Regions from separate parts of the Aeromonas sp. TS_SC_11 genome, predicted to be linked through region 1. Evidence: predicted binding sites of a transcription regulator. Region 1 holds the regulator's gene; the other holds the start of a gene.
The links. Region 1 encodes LexA, which represses DNA repair genes until DNA is damaged. Its sites were predicted from a motif close to ANCTGTNTNNNNANACAGNT; they were not measured.
Positions count from the first base shown of each region.

Region 1 (3,419 bases):
GATGGAAGAAAGCGGTATAGGTCTTGAGGCGAGTGATGTCATCGCGCTGCGGATCCGCCGAAATGAACACTACCTGGCTGTCCGGTGCAATCTTCTTCAGCGCCGGATAGACGGAGCGCAGATCCGCCAGCGTGGTCGGGCAGATATCCGGGCAGAAGGTATAGCCGACAAACAGAAAGGTCCAGTGCCCCACCAGACTGGCTGGAACGAAGGGCTGCCCATCCTCGTCGGTAAAGGCAAACGGATTGATGTCCCGCCCCGCCGGATAATAGTCGGCCTGCTCGGGCAGGGAGGGTCGGCTCCAGTGGAATGCAGCCATCATGCCCCCGACCAGCAGCAGGAACAGCAAGGGATAACGCGGTTTAACCATAACAACAGACCTTTTCACTGCGACATGCCCGCAGAGTGGGCACGAATGGATGGCCCATTGTAACCCAGCCCATCGCGCTCCGGGTTATCCCTTGCACCGGATGCCGCTTGGGTCAAAAGAGGCTCCCATAATCACTGGTCAGCCGGGCTGGGCCATAAAACAACAGCCCCACCATCAAGGTGGGGCTGTGAGACAAGGGCCAGGAAACATCAGGGTTGTTGTCTGCGGCGCTCATGGGCGCGCTTTGTCAGGGCACGCAGCGGTATGACGGGAGCGGTCCAGGGAAGATCCGTTTGTCCCGTGTCGCTATGACGGTGAAACAGCCGCACCAGGCGGACTATCTTGTCTTTGGGGCAGCCAAGCCAGACAGTCCAGCAGGCACCCTTGTGATGTACCCAGAGAGCATAGAAACGGGTCATCCGGTTACCCTTGATGAAACGGGTGATGGAAGAAGCGGGCGATGCCAGACCCGGATCCCATGGCGAGCTTGAAGCCATACCTGTCCTCCTTGACCAACAGGTCACGCCGGTCGGCATCGACAGCCCCCTTGGGTGGCCAGATCGATGACTGCCGCGTGTCGACTGCGCAGGTGTGCCTTTATTCTCCAGACGGCAGATGCCGCCGGTGCAATGCTGGCCACCCTCCCTTCTATCCCGCGAACGCCTCCATCTAACTGGGCTGGTAGCGCCCTTGCTGTCCGGCGCGCCGCCTGAGGCTGTTGTTATGCATCCCTGCTGACCTTGATTCCTGCCACCTGCCAAGTGGGAGAGGATCGTCTTGTCGAGCATTCGGGGCAGATCAAGCAAGTGACTGCCTTAGCCAAGGATATATCTGAAATGAGCCGGATGCGGACGGGCGAGACAGACAAAAATCACGGGTATCAGGATCTGATTGAAATCATGGGGAAAGGGGTACAGAAGCGAGACGGCCTCCCGAGGGAGGCCGTGCTGTTACATCCAGTCGGCGTTGCGGATTACGCCGACGGCCAGTCCCTCTATGGTGAGTTGCTGGCAGGAGAGATCAACGGCGATGGGTTCAAGCTCTTCATTTTCAGGCAGCAGCCACACCTGGCTGCCCTTGCGCTGGAAGCGCTTGACGGTGACGTCTTCGTCGAGACGTGCCACCACCACCTGGCCGTTGCGCACTTCCTGGGTCTTGTGGACGGCCAGCAGGTCGCCATCCAGGATGCCGATGTTCTTCATGCTCATGCCTTGCACCCGCAGCAGGAAGTCTGCCCGCGGATGGAACAGGGCGGGATCCACCTGATAGTGGCTCTCGATATGCTCCTGAGCCAGTATGGGTTCACCGGCCGCGACCTTGCCGATCAGAGGCAGGCCTGTCTCTTCCAGCACAGCTTCCTCTTCAATCAGCAGGCGGATGCCACGAGAGGTCCCCGGCATGATCTCGATGACCCCTTTTTTGGCCAGGGCCTTCAGATGTTCTTCGGCCGCGTTGGCCGACTTGAAACCAAGCTTCTGGGCAATCTCGGCACGAGTCGGCGGCATGCCGGTCTCGCTCATATTCACCTTGATCAGTTCCAGCACTTCGGCCTGGCGTGGGGTAAGGGGTTTCATAACATTGGCACCTGTTTTTTTATACAGCACACTGGCAGTATATACAGTGCAGTGGCCAAGGCAAGGCGCGGCTGACATTTGTCGCGGCCAACCCCTTATTTGCCATGGTTTTACGGCTGCGCAGCCGACTCATCGTACCTCTCGGCGACAAGCCGCCGGTGATTTGTTATGCTCACGCCGCATTTTTTTGGAGAGCAGACGCACATGTCCCTTGGACAGAAGATTTCCAGAGCCATCTTGCAATGGCCGGTCAGTGGCTTGGTCAATCACAAGAGCCTGCCGGAAAATCCCATCACAGAGCTCAAGCTGGATCCAGCCAGACCCATAGTCTATGCCCTGAAAACCAGCTCGATCACCGACCTGATGACACTGCAACAGTGCTGCGAGGATCTCGGCCTGCCCGGTCCCTTCACCCCGCTGGAGCTGAACGGTCAGTTGCTGCCGCGCTATGTCTGTCTGGACCGCCCGCCTCCCCTGTTCGGCAAGCGCAGCAAACCGCTGCCTTTCTTGCAGGAGTTCCACCAGCTGCTGGATCTGCACAAGCAGGATCCGGCACTGGATATCCAGGTGGTGCCCGTCACCCTGTTCTGGGGTCGCGCCCCCGGCCGGGAAGGGGAAGAGGCCTCCGGCTGGAACATCATCAGCAGCCTGGCACCGAACCGCCTCAAGAAGGCGCTGATCGTGATCCTCAAGGGCCGCGAGAACCTGGTGCGCTTCTCTCCGCCGCTCTCCCTGCGTCAAATGGCCGACAAGCACGGCACCGACGAGGCTATCGCCCACAAGCTGGCGCGGGTGGCCCGCACCCACTTCAGCCGCCAGCAGCTGGCGGCCACCGGCCCCAAGCTGCCTAACCGCAGCCTGCTGTTCAGGCAGTTGCTGGATTCCAGCGTGATCCAGCAGGCCATAGAAGAGGAGGCGCAGCGCGAGGGCATCAGCCTGGAGAAAGCGCAAAAGCGCGCCCACGGTTACATGGACGAGATCGCCTCCGATTTTTCCTACCGGCTGATCCGCCTCAGTGAAAGCTTCCTCGGCTGGCTGTGGAACAAGCTCTATCGCGGCCTTTCGGTCAACGGCGCCGAGAAGGTACGCCAGCTGGCGCAAGAAGGGCACGAGATCGTCTATATGCCCTGCCATCGCAGCCACATGGACTACCTGCTGCTCTCCTACGTCATCTACCACCAGGGGATGGTGCCGCCCCACATAGCGGCGGGCATCAACCTCAACTTCTGGCCGGCGGGCCCCATCTTCCGCCACGGCGGCGCCTTCTTCATCCGCCGCACCTTCAAGGGCAACCCGCTCTACAGCACTGTATTTCGCGAATACCTGAACCTGCTGTTTGCCAAGGGTTATTCGGTGGAGTTCTTTACCGAGGGTGGGCGCTCCCGCACCGGTCGTCTGCTGCCACCCAAAACCGGCATGCTGGCGATGACACTGCAGGCCATGATGCGCGGGCTGGACAGACCCGTGACCCTGGT
Region 1 is NZ_CM170470.1:913,959-917,377, forward strand. Features, by position in the region: gene AC1P02_RS04340 (SCO family protein) at 1-370, opposite strand, end outside; gene AC1P02_RS04345 (hypothetical protein) at 580-867, opposite strand; gene lexA (transcriptional repressor LexA) at 1,321-1,944, opposite strand; gene plsB (glycerol-3-phosphate 1-O-acyltransferase PlsB) at 2,149-3,419, shown strand, end outside.

Region 2 (3,419 bases), 650 kb from region 1:
GGCAGAGGCCACATACTGACTGCTCTCCGTTGTCAGCTGACGGACCTGATTGGCATTTTGTGCGGCCAGACTGCAGTTATCCGAGATGGAGGTGGCGACCTGTACCATCTGCTCGCTGTCGTGGTGCAGCGCCTGGGCGTGTTCGGCGGTCTGACGGCTGCTCTGGCTGATGGCCTCGACCCGGTTGACCGAGGTGTGCACGTGGTCGCTGATGTGCTGATTGTTGTCCATGGTGGAGCTGATCATCTTTTGCAGCTTTTCGATGAAGCGATCCACGCTGCCCGCCAGCGAGCCTAGCTCGTCGTCCCGCTTGAGGTTGATACGAGCGTTGAGATCCCCGTCGCCCGCGGCTATGTCCTGCATGCGCTTGTCAACTTGCAGCAGGGGTCTGACTATGGTGCGTACCAGCCAGAAGCCACACAGAGTGACAATCAGCAGGCTCAGCACCAGACCGCCCAAGATCAGGTTTTTGGTATAACCGATGATGGTATTGAGCTGGTTCACCTGATCCTCGACGGTCGCATCGCCCTGGGCCTCGACCTCGACCAGCGCCTGCTTGAGTTGTTCGGCACTGCTCTCGTAAAGAGCCAGCTGGCGCTGGTAATCAGTCAGGGCCGCGATCCACTCACTTGTCAGCCGTGTGCTGTCGGCCAGCAGGGCGCGGTACTGAGTGGAGAGTGACTGGCCGGCAAACTCCCCCTCACCGGGCACATCGAACAGGCCGGTCGCCAGCATGCCGTCCACCGCTTCCTGATAGAAGCGGTTTGCCTCCGCCAGTTCGGCCTGGATGGCGGGGGTGGGGCCTTCACTCTGCATCTTCTCCAGAGCATAGAGCTGACGCAGGAAACCTATGTTGGCCTCCATGCCGCCGTCAGCCGCCTGCCAGCGAGTGGAGAGGCCGCCGTTCCAGCTGATGGCCTGATCAGGTGACTGGGTGAGGCTCTCTACCGCGCCATCACCGATCACCTCCAGCTGGGTTGAGAGGCGTGACATGCGCTCCGAACTGGCGCGCAGTGCCTGATCGATACCGGTAAAGGTGCGGTAGAGCGTCAGCAGTTTTTCCTGCTGTTGCTGATACGTCTGCTCATGCTGGTTCATGGTACTGATGGCCGTCGTATCGATGAGCTTGCCTTCCTCAACCCGCTGCAGGGCGTCAGTTGCAGCCTGTTTGGCTCGCTGCAGCTCGGGCTCGTCGAGGGGCATGCCTCTGAGCATTTTCTGGATATACAGAGACTGGTTGCCCAGCTCGATGGATCCCTCCATGGCGCCATCGGCAGTTTGCCAGGCGGCGCCCAATACATAGGAGAGCAAGTCGGCCAGCCGCTGGCTGCCATACCAGCCAATCGCTCCCATGCCCAGTGTGCAACCGAGCAGGATAGTCAGCCCAAGATTCGATGTAGTGACAATTTTCATGATGCAGGACCTTCCCTGGTTCCGAACAAACCCAATTCAGTGTTCTATCAATGGCCAAGATTCGCCATTCCCGGTGGAAAATAAAGTTACTGCCCAGATCCGATCCAAGCATGGCTCCGAAAGCGCCAGAATGCCGAGAATCCTCTGTCATCCGTCACCGCCCTATGCTGGATACTTATCCAGTTATTCTTTATGCTATGACCCAATTTACAGATAGATGGTTTGGCGAGGAGAGAGCCGTGATTGGTCGCTTGAGAGGCGTAGTCATTGAGAAACAACCCCCCGAGGTGCTGCTGGAAGTCGGGGGCCTGGGTTATGAAGTACAGATGCCCATGAGCTGCTTCTATGATCTGCCCGAGATCGGCAAGGAAGTGACCATCCACACTCACTTCGTGGTGCGGGAAGATGCACAGCTGCTGTACGGCTTCAATCACAAGCAGGAGCGGGCGCTGTTTCGCGAGCTGATCAAAACCAATGGCGTCGGCCCCAAGCTGGCGCTGGCCATTCTCTCCGGCATGACCGCTACCCAGTTTGTGCTGAGTGTCGAGCGTGAGGAGATAAGCTCCCTGATCAAGTTGCCAGGCGTGGGCAAGAAGACCGCCGAGCGGCTGGTGGTGGAGATGAAGGACAGGCTCAAGGGCTGGGTCAGCCACGATCTCTTCTCGCCGGCCGAGATCAGCCTGCCAGCCAGGGAGAGCGTCCTGCGTGCTCCGGATTCGAGCGAAGAGGCGGCCAGTGCACTGGTGGCGCTTGGCTACAAGCCGCAGCAGGCCAGCCAGATCGTCAGCAAGATAGCCAAAGAGGGAATGTCGGTGGAAGATATCATCCGTGAATCCCTGCGTAGTCTGGTGTGAGGTAGGCAATGATTGAAGCGGACCGTCTCATTTCCGCCACTGGCGTGCGTGAGGATGAGATCATCGATAGGGCCATACGGCCAAAGATGCTGGCCGATTACACAGGTCAGGATCCCGTCTGCGAGCAGATGGAGATCTTCATCGAGGCGGCCCGCCAGCGTGGTGAGGCACTCGATCACCTGTTGATCTTCGGCCCGCCGGGTCTGGGCAAGACAACGCTTGCGAACATAGTCGCCAACGAGATGGGGGTCAACATCAAGACCACCTCGGGCCCTGTGCTGGAAAAGGCCGGTGATCTGGCGGCCCTGCTCACCAACCTCGAACCGAACGACGTCTTGTTCATCGATGAGATCCACCGTCTCAGCCCTGTGGTGGAGGAGGTGCTCTATCCGGCGATGGAGGATTACCAGCTCGACATCATGATAGGGGAGGGCCCTGCCGCTCGCTCCATCAAGCTCGACTTGCCACCCTTTACCCTGATCGGGGCCACCACCCGGGCCGGTTCCCTGACCAGCCCGCTGCGGGATCGTTTCGGCATCGTCCAGCGGCTGGAGTTTTACAACGTCAAGGATCTGACCGATATCGTCTCTCGCAGTGCCCGCTGTCTGGGACTGGAGATGACAGGTGACGGGGCCCTGGAGTTGGCCCGTCGCTCTCGCGGTACTCCGCGTATTGCTAACCGCTTGTTGCGCCGGGTGCGCGACTTTGCCCAGGTCAAGTCTGATGGCCGGATCGATGGACCCATAGCGGCCCGTGCCATGGACATGCTGGACGTGGACAATGAAGGTTTCGACTTCATGGACCGCAAGCTATTGTTGGCTGTCATAGACAAGTTTATGGGGGGCCCTGTGGGTCTCGATAACCTGGCGGCTGCCATAGGTGAAGAAAAAGATACTATCGAGGATGTACTGGAACCTTATTTGATCCAGCAGGGCTACCTGCAACGTACACCCAGAGGGCGGATGGCGACACCAAGAGCTTATGCACATTTTGGCCTGCAACGGCCAGATGAAAGGTGAAAACAGCTGTTTGAACAAAAAACCGCCATCAAGGGCGGTTTTTTGTTATCCGGACATAAAAAAGCCCACGGCACAGGCGGTGGGCAAAGACAATTCAGGATGGATGTTCACAGACAGTGAGTGCGTCTGGACA
Region 2 is NZ_CM170470.1:260,030-263,448, reverse strand. Features, by position in the region: gene AC1P02_RS01175 (methyl-accepting chemotaxis protein) at 1-1,413, opposite strand, end outside; gene ruvA (Holliday junction branch migration protein RuvA) at 1,653-2,267, shown strand; gene ruvB (Holliday junction branch migration DNA helicase RuvB) at 2,276-3,286, shown strand.
Region 2: a site for LexA is predicted at 1,579-1,598, ahead of ruvA (Holliday junction branch migration protein RuvA). Genes of this name have one in related genera too.